3 regions of the Streptomyces sp. NPDC045778 genome follow, and region 2 is predicted to be linked to each of the others. Evidence: riboswitches for the same ligand, from Rfam matches in the RefSeq annotation. Region 2 holds a riboswitch; each other region holds the start of a gene.

Region 1 (4,077 bases), on a different contig from region 2:
GCGGGATCTCCCAGGCCGTGCGGTACAGGTCGCGTACGTCCGCGGGCACCCAGGTGAAGCCCTGCACCGAGCCGTTGGACTCGCGCAGCGCCTCGCGGGTCTGCGCGTCCCAGACGCCGAGCTTCTTGAGGTCCTGCACCAGGTAGGAGTTCACCTGGAGGAACTCGCCGGACAGCGTCTCGCGCTTGAAGAGGTTGGAGACCTGCGGCTCGATGCACTCGTAGACGCCCGCGATGGACGCGATGGTGGCGGTCGGGGCGATGGCAAGGAGCAGCGAGTTGCGCATGCCGACCTTGGCGATGCGCTCCCGCAGCGCCTCCCAGCGCTCGGGCCAGGCCTGCTCCGTCGCGTAGTGATCGGGGTGCAGGACGCCGCGCGCGGTGCGGGTCTTCTCCCAGGCGGGCAGCGGCCCGTGGCGCTCGGCGAGGTCCGTCGACGCCTCGTACGCGGCGAGCATGATCCGCTCGGCGATCCTCGTGGAGAGCGCCTTCGCCTCGGGGGAGTCGAAGGGCAGCCGCAGCTGGAAGAAGACGTCCTGGAGGCCCATGGCGCCGAGGCCCACCGGGCGCCACTTGGCGTTGGAGCGCCCGGCCTGCTCGGTCGGGTAGAAGTTGATGTCGACGACGCGGTCGAGGAACGTCACGGCGGTGCGCACGGTGGCGTCGAGGCGCTCCCAGTCGATGTCCCCGTCGGCCACGAAGGCCCCGAGGTTCACCGAGCCGAGGTTGCACACGGCCGTCTCGCCGTCGTCCGTGACCTCCAGGATCTCCGTGCACAGGTTGGAGGAGTGCACGGTGTGGCCGGGCTCGGCGGTCTGGTTGGCGGTGCGGTTGGAGGCGTCCTTGAAGGTCATCCAGCCGTTGCCGGTCTGCGCCAGGGTGCGCATCATGCGGCCGTACAGATCACGGGCGGGCATGGTCTTCTGCGCCAGGCCCTTGGCCTCGGCCGCGCGGTACGCCGTGTCGAACTCCTCGCCCCACAGGTCGACAAGCTCGGGCACGTCGGCGGGCGAGAACAGCGACCACTCCTGGTCGGCGGCGACCCGGCGCATGAACTCGTCGGGGATCCAGTGCGCCAGGTTCAGGTTGTGGGTGCGCCGGGCGTCCTCGCCGGTGTTGTCCCGCAGCTCCAGGAACTCCTCGATGTCGGAGTGCCAGGTCTCCAGGTAGACGGCGGCGGCGCCCTTGCGGCGGCCGCCCTGGTTCACCGCGGCGACGGAGGCGTCCAGGGTCTTGAGGAACGGCACGATGCCGTTGGAGTGGCCGTTCGTGCCGCGGATCAGCGAACCGCGCGAGCGGATGCGGGAGTACGAGAGGCCGATGCCGCCCGCGTGCTTCGACAGGCGCGCCACCTGGTGGTAGCGGTCGTAGATCGAGTCCAGCTCGTCGAGCGGGGAGTCCAGCAGGTAGCAGCTGGACATCTGCGGGTGGCGGGTGCCGGAGTTGAAGAGCGTCGGCGAGGACGGCAGGTAGTCGAGGCGGCTCATCAGGCCGTACAGCGCGGCGACCTCGTCCAGGGCCCGCACCGACTCGTCCTCGGCGAGGCCGACGGCCACGCGCAGCATGAAGTGCTGGGGCGTCTCGATGACCTTGCGGGTGATCGGGTGGCGCAGCAGGTAGCGGCTGTGCAGCGTGCGCAGGCCGAAGTAGCCGAAGCGGCGGTCGGCGCCGTCGGCGAGCGCGGCCTCCACGAGGGCGTCCAGACGGGCGCAGTGCAGGGTCGTGAAGGCGGCGGTGCGGTCGGCGATGAGGCCCTCGCGGTGGCCGACCGCGACGGACTCGGAGAACGACGTGACGCCCTGCGACGCGGCCTCCTCGCGGATGCCGATCGTCAGGAGGCGGGCGGCGAGCCGGGAGTAGGCGGGGTCCTCGGAGATGAGCCCGGCGGCCGCCTCGGTGGCAAGCTCCCGCAGCTCGGCCTCGTCGGCCTTCGCCGAGCGGCCGCGCAGCGCGGCCGCGGCGACGCGTCCGGGGTCGGCGTCGGGGAGGTCGGCGGTGAGGTCGGTCAGGGTGCGCAGCAGGGCGGCGCCGGGCCCGTCGGTGGACGGGGCGGACTGCTCGGCGTGCTGCTGACCGGCTTCGGCCTGCGCTGACGCGGGCTCGGCGGGCGCGATGGTCACGTGGTGCTCTCCCTCGCTCGGCTCTGGGCATCGAGGCAGGCGAGGGCACACGGGCGCGACCGCGCGCAGCGGTACGTACACCGCGTCCATCAGCCCATGTCCACGAGGCCCGGACGTCTGCGCCCGGACCGGGCGGCACGGGCGCGCTGTCGGCAGGTCCTCGGACTTTGTGGGTACGCAAATGCGCACACGTACACCGTTGCGGGACAGTTCCGGACTTGCACCGGATTCCCCTGCGACGACAGCGAGGACGAGCATACATCTTGTGCCGGGTTTCGGTGGCGCCCCTAGATGTTGTGTCGGTTGCTGGTCAGGGGGTGACCGCTTCCTCACGGGGGGTGGTCGCTCGGGGGTGCGCCGGAGCGTCAACTCACCAGGGGGGAGGCCGGGGAGGGGGCCGCTTCCCGGGCCTGGGGCGGGGTGCGCGGGGGCCGGCGCGGGGGGGCCTGGACCGGTCGGCCGGACGGCCTGGACCGGTCGGCCGGACGGCCTGGACCGGTCGGCCCAGGGGGGCTGGACCGGTCGGCCCAGGGGGGGCTGGACCGGTCGGCCCGGGGGCCCGGCCCGGTCGGTCAGCCGCCCGCGCCCGGCGGGTCCTGCGGGGCGCCGTCCCCGTTCGGCGGCAGGTCGCCGCGCTCCGCCGGGCGGCCCGTGTCGCCGCCGTCCGTGGGCAGGCCCTCGGGGTCGGCCTGCTCGGGCAGGGCCGCGTCCAGCTCGCGGTCGTCGGCGCGGTGGGCGTCCTCGGCGGCGGCGCGCAGCACCTCGCGGCTCACGGCGCCGCGGTCGGCGGCGAGTTGGATCCGCAGCCCGTTCTCCGTGCGGACGTACTCGTGCCGGGAGCCCGTGACGCGGTACCAGCCCTTGCCGTCCTTCTCGCAGCTCCTGGCGGCGGGCGGGACCGTACGGCAGTTGGCGTCGGTGACGGTGCCCCGGTCGACGGAGAGCGTGAGCTGCCCGCCGCCCTCGTCCCGCACGTACGTGGACTGGAAGCCGTCGTCGCCGATGACGCCCACCGACTGCCGGGCCAGCTCGAAGCCGTCGGCCTCCGTCACGTACACGTGCTCCACGACGGTCTGCGCCGCCTCGGCGCGGGCCTTCAGCTCGGCGCGGTCCGGCGGCGACCCGGCGGTGAGGTCGTCCGAGCCGCAGCCGGTGAGGGCGAGCGGGGCGAGGAACAGGGCCGGCAGGAGGCGGCGGGAACGTCTCATGCGCACATCCTTTCGCATGCGTCCGACGCCGCGCTCCGGCCGGCCCCGTCCGTCAGGACCGCCTCAACTCAGTGGCCCGCCCCCACCTTGGGCAGCTCCACGGACACGCCCTGGTCGCCTGCGTCGGCCGTGTAGTCCTCGGGAGAGGTCTCGTCGACGCCCTCGGGGGCCTTGAACGCCTTCAGGACGAAGGTGAGGACGACCGTGACGACCACGTTCAGGACGAACGCCGTCAGGCCGATGTAGCCGATCTCGCCGATGCCGGGGATCTCCTTGGAGGACCCGCCGAAGTGCTTCTGCGTCGGCGAGGCGACGCCGTAGGCGGCCACCGTCCCGTAGAGCATGCCGACCGCCCAGCCGGCGAGCAGCGCCCACCGGTGGAACCACCGTGTGAACAGGCCGCCGACGAGCGCGGGCATGGTCTGGAGGATCCAGATGCCGCCCAGGAGCTGGAAGTTGATGGCGACCGTTTTGTCCATGCTGAGGACGAAGACGAGCGCGCCCACCTTCACGAGCAGCGAGACCAGCTTGGAGACCTTGGTCTCCTGCTCAGGCGTCGCGTCGGGCTTGAGGAAGTCCTTGTAGATGTTGCGCGTGAAGAGGTTCGCGGCCGCGATGGACATGATCGCGGCGGGCACGAGCGCGCCGATGCCGATGGCCGCGAAGGCCACGCCGGTGAACCAGTCGGGGAACATGTCCTCGAACAGCTGCGGGATCGCCAGCTGCCCGTTGTCGACCTTCACCCCGGCC
Region 2 (4,077 bases):
GTCCCGCGCGCCCCTCGGTGCGGATCAGGACGGGTTCCTCGGTCATCGCAGCGCCCCCGTGAGGCCGCGGGCCACGATCAGACGCATGATCTCGTTGGTTCCTTCCAGGATGCGGTGCACCCGCAGGTCGCGGACCAGCTTCTCGATGCCGTACTCCGTCAGATAGCCGTAGCCGCCGTGGAGTTGGAGGGCGCGGTCGGCGACGGAGTGGCCGGTGTCGGTGGCGAACCGCTTGGCCATGGCGCACAGCTGCGGCGCCTGCGGGTCGCCCTGGTCGAGGGCCTGCGCGGCCTGCCGGACCAGGGCGCGGGCCGCGGCCAGCTCGGTCGCCATGTCGGCGAGCTGGAAGCGCAGCGCCTGCGCGTCGAGCAGCGGGGCCCCGAACGCCTCCCGGTCCGCGAGGTGGACGAGGCTGCGGTCGAGCGCGCTGCGGGCGCCGCCGAGGGAGCAGGCGGCGATGCCGAGACGGCCGCCGTTGAGGGCGTTCATGGCGATGCGGAAGCCGTCGCCCTCGGCGCCGAGCAGCCGGTCGGCGGGGACGCGCACGCCGTCGAGGACGACCTGCCGGGTGGGCTGCGCGTTCCAGCCCATCTTCTTCTCGTTCGCGCCGAAGGACAGTCCGGGGTCGTCGCGTTCGACGACGAACGCGGACACGCCGCCGGGTCCGCCGCCGCCGGTGCGGGCCATCACCACGTACAGGTGGGAGGCGCCCGCGCCGGAGATGAACTGCTTGACGCCGGTGAGGACGTACGCGTCGCCGTCGCGCTCGGCGCGGGTGCTCAGGGCGGCGGCGTCCGAGCCGGCCCCGGGCTCGGTGAGGCAGTAGCTGCCGAGCCGGTCCATGGAGGTCAGCGACTCCAGCCAGCGACCGCGCTGGGCGCGGTCGCCGTAGTGGTCGATCATCCAGGCGACCATGTTGTGGATGGACAGATAGCCGGCGACGGAGGGGCAGCCGGAGGCGAGCGCCTCGAAGACGAGGACGCCGTCGGACCGGCTCAGGCCGGAGCCGCCCGCGGCCTCGTCGACGTAGACGCCGCCGAGCCCGAGGCCCGCGGCCTTGCGCAGCACGTCGACCGGGAAGTGCTTGTCCTGGTCCCAGGCGACGGCGTGCGGGGCGAGGTGTTCCGCGGCGAAGTCCAGGGTGGTCTCGACGAGGGCGAGCTGGTCGTCGGTGAGCAGCGTGGTGGTGGTCATCGGGCTCACGCCGTCGTCGGGATCGTGAAGCTCGCGCCTTCCTTCGCCCCGGAGGGCCAGCGCGAGGTGACGGTCTTGGTGCGGGTGTAGAAGCGGATGGCGTCGGGCCCGTGCTGGTTGAGGTCGCCGAATCCGGAGCGCTTCCAGCCGCCGAAGGTGTGGTACGCGACGGGGACCGGGATGGGTACGTTGACGCCGACCATGCCGGTGTCGACGCGCCGGGTGAAGTCGCGGGCGGTGCCGCCGTCGCGGGTGAAGAGCGCGACGCCGTTGCCGTAGGGGTGCTCGGTGGGCAGCCGCAGAGCCTCTTCGTAGTCGGCGGCCCGGACGACGGACAGGACGGGTCCGAAGATCTCCTCCTGGTAGATCCGCATGTCCGGGGTGACGCGGTCGAAGAGCGAGGCGCCCGCGAAGAAGCCGCGCTCGTGCCCCGCCAGGGTGAAGTCGCGGCCGTCGACGACGAGTTCGGCGCCCTCCTCGACGCCGAGGTCGACGTAGGAGCGGACGCGGTCGACGGCGTCGGGGCCGACCAGCGGCCCGAAGTCGGCCTCGGGGTCGTCGGAGCGGCCGATGCGCAGCGCGCCGACGCGCTCCTTGAGGCGGGCCACCAGGGCGTCGGCGGTGGCCTCGCCGACCGGGACGGCCACGGAGATCGCCATGCAGCGCTCCCCCGCGGAGCCGTAGCCCGCGCCGAGCAGCGCGTCGACGGCCTGGTCGAGGTCCGCGTCCGGCATCACGATCATGTGGTTCTTGGCGCCGCCGAAGCACTGGGCGCGCTTGCCGTGGGCGGCGGCGGTGGCGTACACGTGCGCGGCGACGGGTGTGGAGCCGACGAAGCCGAGCGCCTTGACGCGCGGGTCCGAAAGGAGCGTGTCGACGGACTCCTTGCCGCCGTTGACGACGTTCAGGACGCCCGGCGGCAGGCCCGCTTCGAGGAACAGCTCGGCCAGGCGCAGCGGGACGGAAGGGGCGCGCTCGGAGGGCTTGAGGACGAAGGCGTTGCCGCAGGCGAGCGCGGGCGCGGCCTTCCACAGCGGGATCATCGCGGGGAAGTTGAAGGGCGTGATCCCGGCGACGACGCCGAGGGGGCGGCGCAGCGAGTGCACGTCGATGCCGGTGCCCGCGTTGTCGGTGAACTCGCCCTTGAGCAGGTGCGGGATGCCCGCGGCGAACTCCACGACCTCCAGGCCGCGCTGGAGGTCGCCGTGCGCGTCGGCGACGGTCTTGCCGTGCTCGGACGACAACAGGCGCGCGAGGGTGTCGCGTTCGCCTTCGACGAGCTGGAGGAAGCGCAGCAGCACGCGGGCGCGGCGCTGCGGGTTCCACTCGCCCCAGGCGTGTTGTGCCTCGGTGGCGTTCGCGATCGCCGCCTCGGTGTCCGCGCGGTGCGCGAGCGGTACGCGCGCCTGTACGTCACCGGTGTTGGGGTCGTACACGTCGGCGTGCGTTCCCGATGTTCCCGGGGTGTGCTCGCCGCCGATGAAGTGGGTCAGTTCACGGACCATGGGGGCCTGCTTCTCTCGTCAGGTGTGGTCCGGGGATGGCGGGGCCGGTCCGCGTGCCGCCGGGGCACGCCGAACGGCCGTCAGGCAGCGGGGGTCACCGCTCGCAGGTCCGGGTCTCCAGGGTCGCGGGTGCGCACCGGGGCCATGCGTGTCTGCTCCATCCTCGTGGACAACACGGAACACCCCGCGGCCGGTATCCTGACTCCCGGATCAGCGCGCGCTCCCCGCCTTCCCGACGGAGTTCTCCGTCAGTGGCGTTCAGGTCTTCGTGAGAGCGCACTCCCCGGTCACAGTGGCGGGACCGTGCCGGATTCACACCGGCTTCCCTGCACCGCGGGCCTTGGTCACGACGATATACTTGGACGTCCTAGTAAGTCCATGGAGGCCTACCCCTACCGCACCCCTGCCGCCCCCGAAGGAGCGCGGGGAGCCGCGCGTCCGGCCACGGCGGACCGCGGGAAAGGCGGCCGTCCCGGCTGGACGCGCGGTGCTCAGGCGCCGAGTTCCTCGCGTACGACGCCGGGGAGCCCGGCCACGGCCGCCGCGAGCGCGTCCCGGTCCGCGCCGCCGCCCTGCGCGACCTCGTCGGAGCCGCCGCCGCGCCCGCCGAGCAGCCGCTTGACCAAGTCGGACGCGGACAACCCGGCGGCGCGTGCCGCCTTGTTCACCGCTACGGCGAGGACCGGCTTGTCGCCGGAGAGGGTCACGGCGGCCACGCCCGGCCGCTCCGCGCGCAGCCGCCCGCGCACTTCGAGGGCCAGGGCCCGCGCGGCGCCCGCGTCGCCGTCCGTCGTGGCGGTGGCCACGGACGCGCCGGCCACCTCGACGGCCTGCCCGGCGAGTTCGGCGGCGCGGGCGGCGCGGGCCGTCTGCCGCAGGCGCTCGTTCTCCCGGTCCGCGGCCTTGAGCCGGTCGAGGAGCGCGGCGATCCGGTCGGGGAGTTCGGCGCGCGGCGCCTGCACCTGCTCGGCGATCCGGGCCACCAGGTCGCGCTCGCGCGCGAGGTAGCCGAAGCCCTCGACGCCGACCGCGGCCTCCAGGCGGCGCATGCCCGCGCCCACCGACGACTCACCGGTCAGCGCGACCACGCCGACCTGTGAGGCGTGCTCGACGTGGGTGCCGCCGCACAGCTCGCGCGACCAGGCGCCGCCGATCTCGACCACCCGGACCCGCTCGCCGTACGTCTCGTCGAACAAGGCGAGCGCGCCCAGCTCCTTGGCCTCGGGCAGCGTCATCCAGCGCACCCCGACGGGCAGGTCACGGCGGAGCGCGCGGTTGGCGGCCTCCTCGACCTCGCTGCGCACGGTGGCGGAGAGGCCGCCGCGCCAGGGGAAGTCCAGGCGCAGATAGCCCGGGCGGTTGTAGGAGCCGGACTGGA
Region 3 (4,077 bases), on a different contig from region 2:
GCGGGTGCGACTGCCCGGTGGAGTGCCCGCCTGGGTCCTCACCCGTCACGAACTCCTCCAGGCACTCCTGGCGGACCCTCGCGTCGCCAAGGACCCGGCGCACTGGTCCGCGTTGCGCGCGGGAGAGGTGCCGGAAGGGTGGCCCCTCATCAGCCTCGTCACCAACCGCGGCATGACCACCGCCGACGGCGAGGAGCACCGCCGCCTGCGCGGCCTCGTCACGCAGGCTTTCACCGCGCGACGCGTCACCGCGATGCGGCCCCGCGTCGAGGCGATCACACGCCACCTCGTCGACGACCTCGCGGGGCGCGGCGGCGACGCCGTCGACCTGCGCCGCCACTTCGCCTATCCCCTGCCCATGGCGGTGATCGGCGACCTCCTCGGCGTACCCGAGGAGCGCTACGACGACTTCCGGAACCTCTCCGCGAGCCTCACCAGCAGCGTCACCACGCCCGACGAGACCCTCGCCACCCAGCGACGCCTGCACGCCCTCCTCACCGACCTCGTCGCCGCACGGCGGCAGCGGCCGCGCGAGGACCTGACCAGCCATCTGATCGCCGCGCGCGACGACGGGGACCGGCTCTCGGAGCCGGAGCTGATCGGCACCCTGGTCCTCGTCCTCGTCGCGGGCCACGGCACCACCCTCAACCTCATCACCAACGCGACCAGGGCCCTGCTCACCCACCCCGAACAGCGCGCCGCCGTCACGGCAGGGCACCGGCCCTGGGAGGCCGTGGTGGAGGAGACCCTGCGGTGGGACGCGCCCGTCGCGCACTTCCCGCTCCGCTACGCCCTCGACGACATCACCATCGGGGGCGTGGTGATCCCCCGCGGCGACGCCGTCCTCGCCTCCTACGCGGCAGCGGGCCGGGACCCCGGGCAATTCGGCGCCGACGCCGCCCAGTTCGACCTCGCACGCCCGCAGCCGAAGCATCTCTCCTTCGGCCACGGCCCGCACTACTGTCTCGGCGCGGCCCTGGCACGCCTGGAGGCGGGCATCGCCCTGCCGGCCCTGTTCCGGCGGTTCCCGCGCATGGAGCTGGCCGTGCCGCCCGGCGAGTTGGTGCCGCTGCCGTCCTTCGTCAGCAACAGCGTCCAGGCCCTGCCGGTCACCTTGTACGGCTCGTACGGCCACTGACGCTCGTACGGCGGGCGCGGCACCGGAAACGGGCCCCCGGCCGGTCACGTACGGCCGGATGGAATGATGACGGGCGAACAAGGCGACGGCGGTCCGAGGAAGCCGGTGTGAATCCGGCGCGGTCCCGCCACTGTGATCGGCGAGCGCGTCCCGACCGGCCACCGCCCCCAGGGGGTGGGAAGGCCGGGACGAGCGACGACCCGAGAGCCAGGAGACTCACGCGGTCGCCTCCTCCACGGAACACCGGGGCGGATCTCCCCGGAGAGAGGCAGGACGCGGCATGCCCGCAAGACCGGCCCGGACGTCGTCCGGCACCGCGAGGAGTTTCGAGTCGGCCACCGCCCCGGCGCCCTGCCGGGTCGTCGTGTGCCGGGACTGCTGCTGCGGCAGCCCGAAGGTGACCGGCGTCGACCACGCCGAGCAGACCGCGCGTCTGCGGGCCGAGGCGCCCGTGCGCGTCTCCGCCTGCCTGGACGTGTGCGACCAGGCCAACGTCATCGTGGTCCAGCCCTCCGCGGCGGGCCGGGCGGCGGGCGCCCGGCCGGTGTGGCTCGGCCTGGTCAACGACGCGGACGCGACCGAGGACATCGTCGCCTGGGTCCGCGCCGGAGGCCCGGGCATCGCGCCGCGACCGGAGATCCTCGACCTGTACGCGTTCAGCCCGCCGCGGCGCCGCGCGCTGCCCTGAACGCCGGGCCGGGGCGGCGCGCCCCCCCGCGTCAGCGGAGCGGGCGCGCCTCGGCCGGCGTCACCGCCGCCCCGGCGCGCACCCCGTGCAGGACGTGGGCCAGCACCTCCGCCCCGCGGACGACACGCGGCCCTGGCCGGTTGAAGTACGCGGGCCCGTCCAGGACCCAGACGCGCCCCGACCGGACGGCCGGCAGCCCGGACCAGCCGGGCAGCCGGGTGAGCAGGTCCGACTCGCGCAGCGTCCGCTCGGGCGGGAAGCCGCACGGCAGGACGAGCAGCACCTCGGGGCGGGCGGCGCGCACCGCGTCCCACGTCATGGGCCCGGTGTGCTCGCCGGGCGCGGCGAGGAGCGGTTCGCCCCCGGCGGCAGTGATCTGCTCGGGCACCCAGTGTCCTGCGGGCCACAGCGGATCCAGCCACTCGATCGCGACCACCCGGGGCCGCTCGCGCCCGGCGGTCAGCGCGCGCACCCGCTCAAGGCGGGCCCGCAGCTCCCCCCGGCGCAACTCGGCCCGCTCCCGCACACCGAGAACGGAGCCGACGGTGACCAGGCAGTCCAGGACGTCTTCAAGGGTGCGCGGCTCCAGGCTCAGGACCCGCGTGTCCGCGTCCAGGAGCCGCACGGTGCGGCTGACCCTCTCGTACGACACCGCGCACACGTCGCACAGGTCCTGCGTGAGGACTACATCGGGCCGCAGCGCCGCCAGCGCCTCCGTGTCCAGGGTGTACAGCGAGGACCCGGAGTGCGCCGACCCGCCCACCGCGTCGGAGATCTCCCGGCTGCTCAAGACGTCCTGGTCCAGGTCGGCGCCCGTCACCACGGGGACGGACGCCACGTCCTGCGGCGGCCAGTCGCACTCATGGGTGCGCCCGACCAGCCGCTCCACCAGGCCGAGTTCGGCGACGAGGTCGGTGGCGGCGGGGAGCAGGGACACGATGCGCATACGCCGACCCTAAGGCGTGAGCCACCGTCCGCGCCCCGCACGGGTGTGGCCGATCCGACGCCTCCCGACGGTGGTGTTCGCGGTCGCCGGAGCCGATACTGCGCCGGGCGGACCGACCCGACGACGGAGGGGAACCGATGACGTTGAAGGTGAGCCGGAGGCTCCGCGGAGCCGTGCGCCGGCCGGGCCGCGGCATCCTGTCGATGGCCCTCCTTGCCGCGGCCGCGGGTGTGCTCGCACCCGCCCCCGCGTCCGCGGCACCGGCCTGTGCCGCCACCGGGGCGGGCGCGCCGGTCCAGGTGGCACGCGTCCCCGACTGGGTCGAGTCGATCGTCGTGGACGAGCGCGGGAGGATGTTCGCCACCGCGTACTTCTCCGGCCGCGTCTACCGGATCGACGCGCCGGGCCGCACCCCCGTACCCCTCACCGGCGATGTCGGCGCCAACGGCGGGATCGTCGTGCGGGACGACGGCCGCCTCCTCGTCGGCACCGGCAACGACCTTCTGCACTCGCTCACCGGCGACGCGCTGCCCACGTCGAAGCTCCTGCTCGTCGACCCGGACACCGGCGAGGTCAGCACGTACGCCGCCGGTCTCGGCGGCATCGACGGTGTCGCCCTCGCGGCCGACGGCACCGTGTACACCACGACGCTGGGCGGGCGGAACATCGGCCGCGTCACGCCGGACGGCGAGGTCGACCCCGCCTGGGCCCAAGTGCCCCAGCCCAACGGCGTCGCCGTCTCTCCGGACGGGCAGCAGGTCTACGTCGTCCAGACCACCGTCGCCCCCGGCCTCTACCGGATCCCGGCCGCCGACCCGGCACACCCGCGGCGCTGGATCTCGGTGGCCCCGTCCGATGTCCTCGCCCTGCCCGACGGGCTTACCCTCGACAGCAAGGGGCGGCCGCTGATCACCACGCACGCCGCGGGCCAGATCTGGCGCGTCGAGGACGGACGCCTGTGCGCGGTGGAGTCGGGCCTGCACCTCTCCACCCAGGTGGCCTACGGCCACGGCGACCGCGGCTTCTCGGCGGGCAAATTCTATCGGGCGGGCGTCGACGGGAAGATCTACGAAGTGCCCGCGGGCGCCGACCCCGCGTAAGCCCCCTGCCCGCGCAGGGCGCGGCGCCGCGGGGCGGGTGAGCCGCGTCTCACCTGCCCTGCGTCGCTTGTCTATGCAACGAGTTGCATAGAAGGATTCGGGCATGGCGCTTGAGCACGCGATTCTCGTCTCCCTGCTGGAGCGGCCGGGCTCCGGATACGAGCTGGCCCGGCGGTTCGACCGGTCCATCGGCTACTTCTGGACC

What was found. A riboswitch is a leader RNA that binds a small molecule or an ion and turns the genes downstream of it on or off. The one in region 2 is predicted to bind cobalamin.
Region 1: linked by a shared signal. The riboswitch ahead of AC07GB_RS02185 (ribonucleoside-diphosphate reductase subunit alpha) and the one ahead of AC07GB_RS25335 (CoA-acylating methylmalonate-semialdehyde dehydrogenase) in region 2 are both predicted to bind cobalamin.
Region 3: linked by a shared signal. The riboswitch ahead of AC07GB_RS12420 ((2Fe-2S) ferredoxin domain-containing protein) and the one ahead of AC07GB_RS25335 (CoA-acylating methylmalonate-semialdehyde dehydrogenase) in region 2 are both predicted to bind cobalamin.

The regions. Positions count from the first base shown of each region.
Region 1 covers NZ_JBWKJZ010000001.1:494,353-498,429, reverse strand. The annotation lists gene AC07GB_RS02185 (ribonucleoside-diphosphate reductase subunit alpha) at 1-2,119, opposite strand, end outside; adenosylcobalamin-variant (AdoCbl-variant) riboswitch at 2,266-2,364, opposite strand; gene AC07GB_RS02180 (hypothetical protein) at 2,692-3,327, opposite strand; gene mctP (monocarboxylate uptake permease MctP) at 3,396-4,077, opposite strand, start outside.
Region 2 covers NZ_JBWKJZ010000021.1:36,183-40,259, reverse strand. The annotation lists partial or broken gene AC07GB_RS25345 (enoyl-CoA hydratase/isomerase family protein) at 1-46, opposite strand, end outside; gene AC07GB_RS25340 (acyl-CoA dehydrogenase family protein) at 43-1,194, opposite strand; gene AC07GB_RS25335 (CoA-acylating methylmalonate-semialdehyde dehydrogenase) at 1,200-2,699, opposite strand; cobalamin riboswitch at 2,871-3,050, opposite strand; gene alaS (alanine--tRNA ligase) at 3,191-4,077, opposite strand, start outside.
Region 3 covers NZ_JBWKJZ010000008.1:9,762-13,838, reverse strand. The annotation lists gene AC07GB_RS12425 (cytochrome P450 family protein) at 1-1,138, shown strand, start outside; cobalamin riboswitch at 1,235-1,355, shown strand; gene AC07GB_RS12420 ((2Fe-2S) ferredoxin domain-containing protein) at 1,419-1,826, shown strand; gene AC07GB_RS12415 (cobalamin-binding protein) at 1,858-2,772, opposite strand; gene AC07GB_RS12410 (SMP-30/gluconolactonase/LRE family protein) at 2,910-3,872, shown strand; gene AC07GB_RS12405 (PadR family transcriptional regulator) at 3,976-4,077, shown strand, end outside.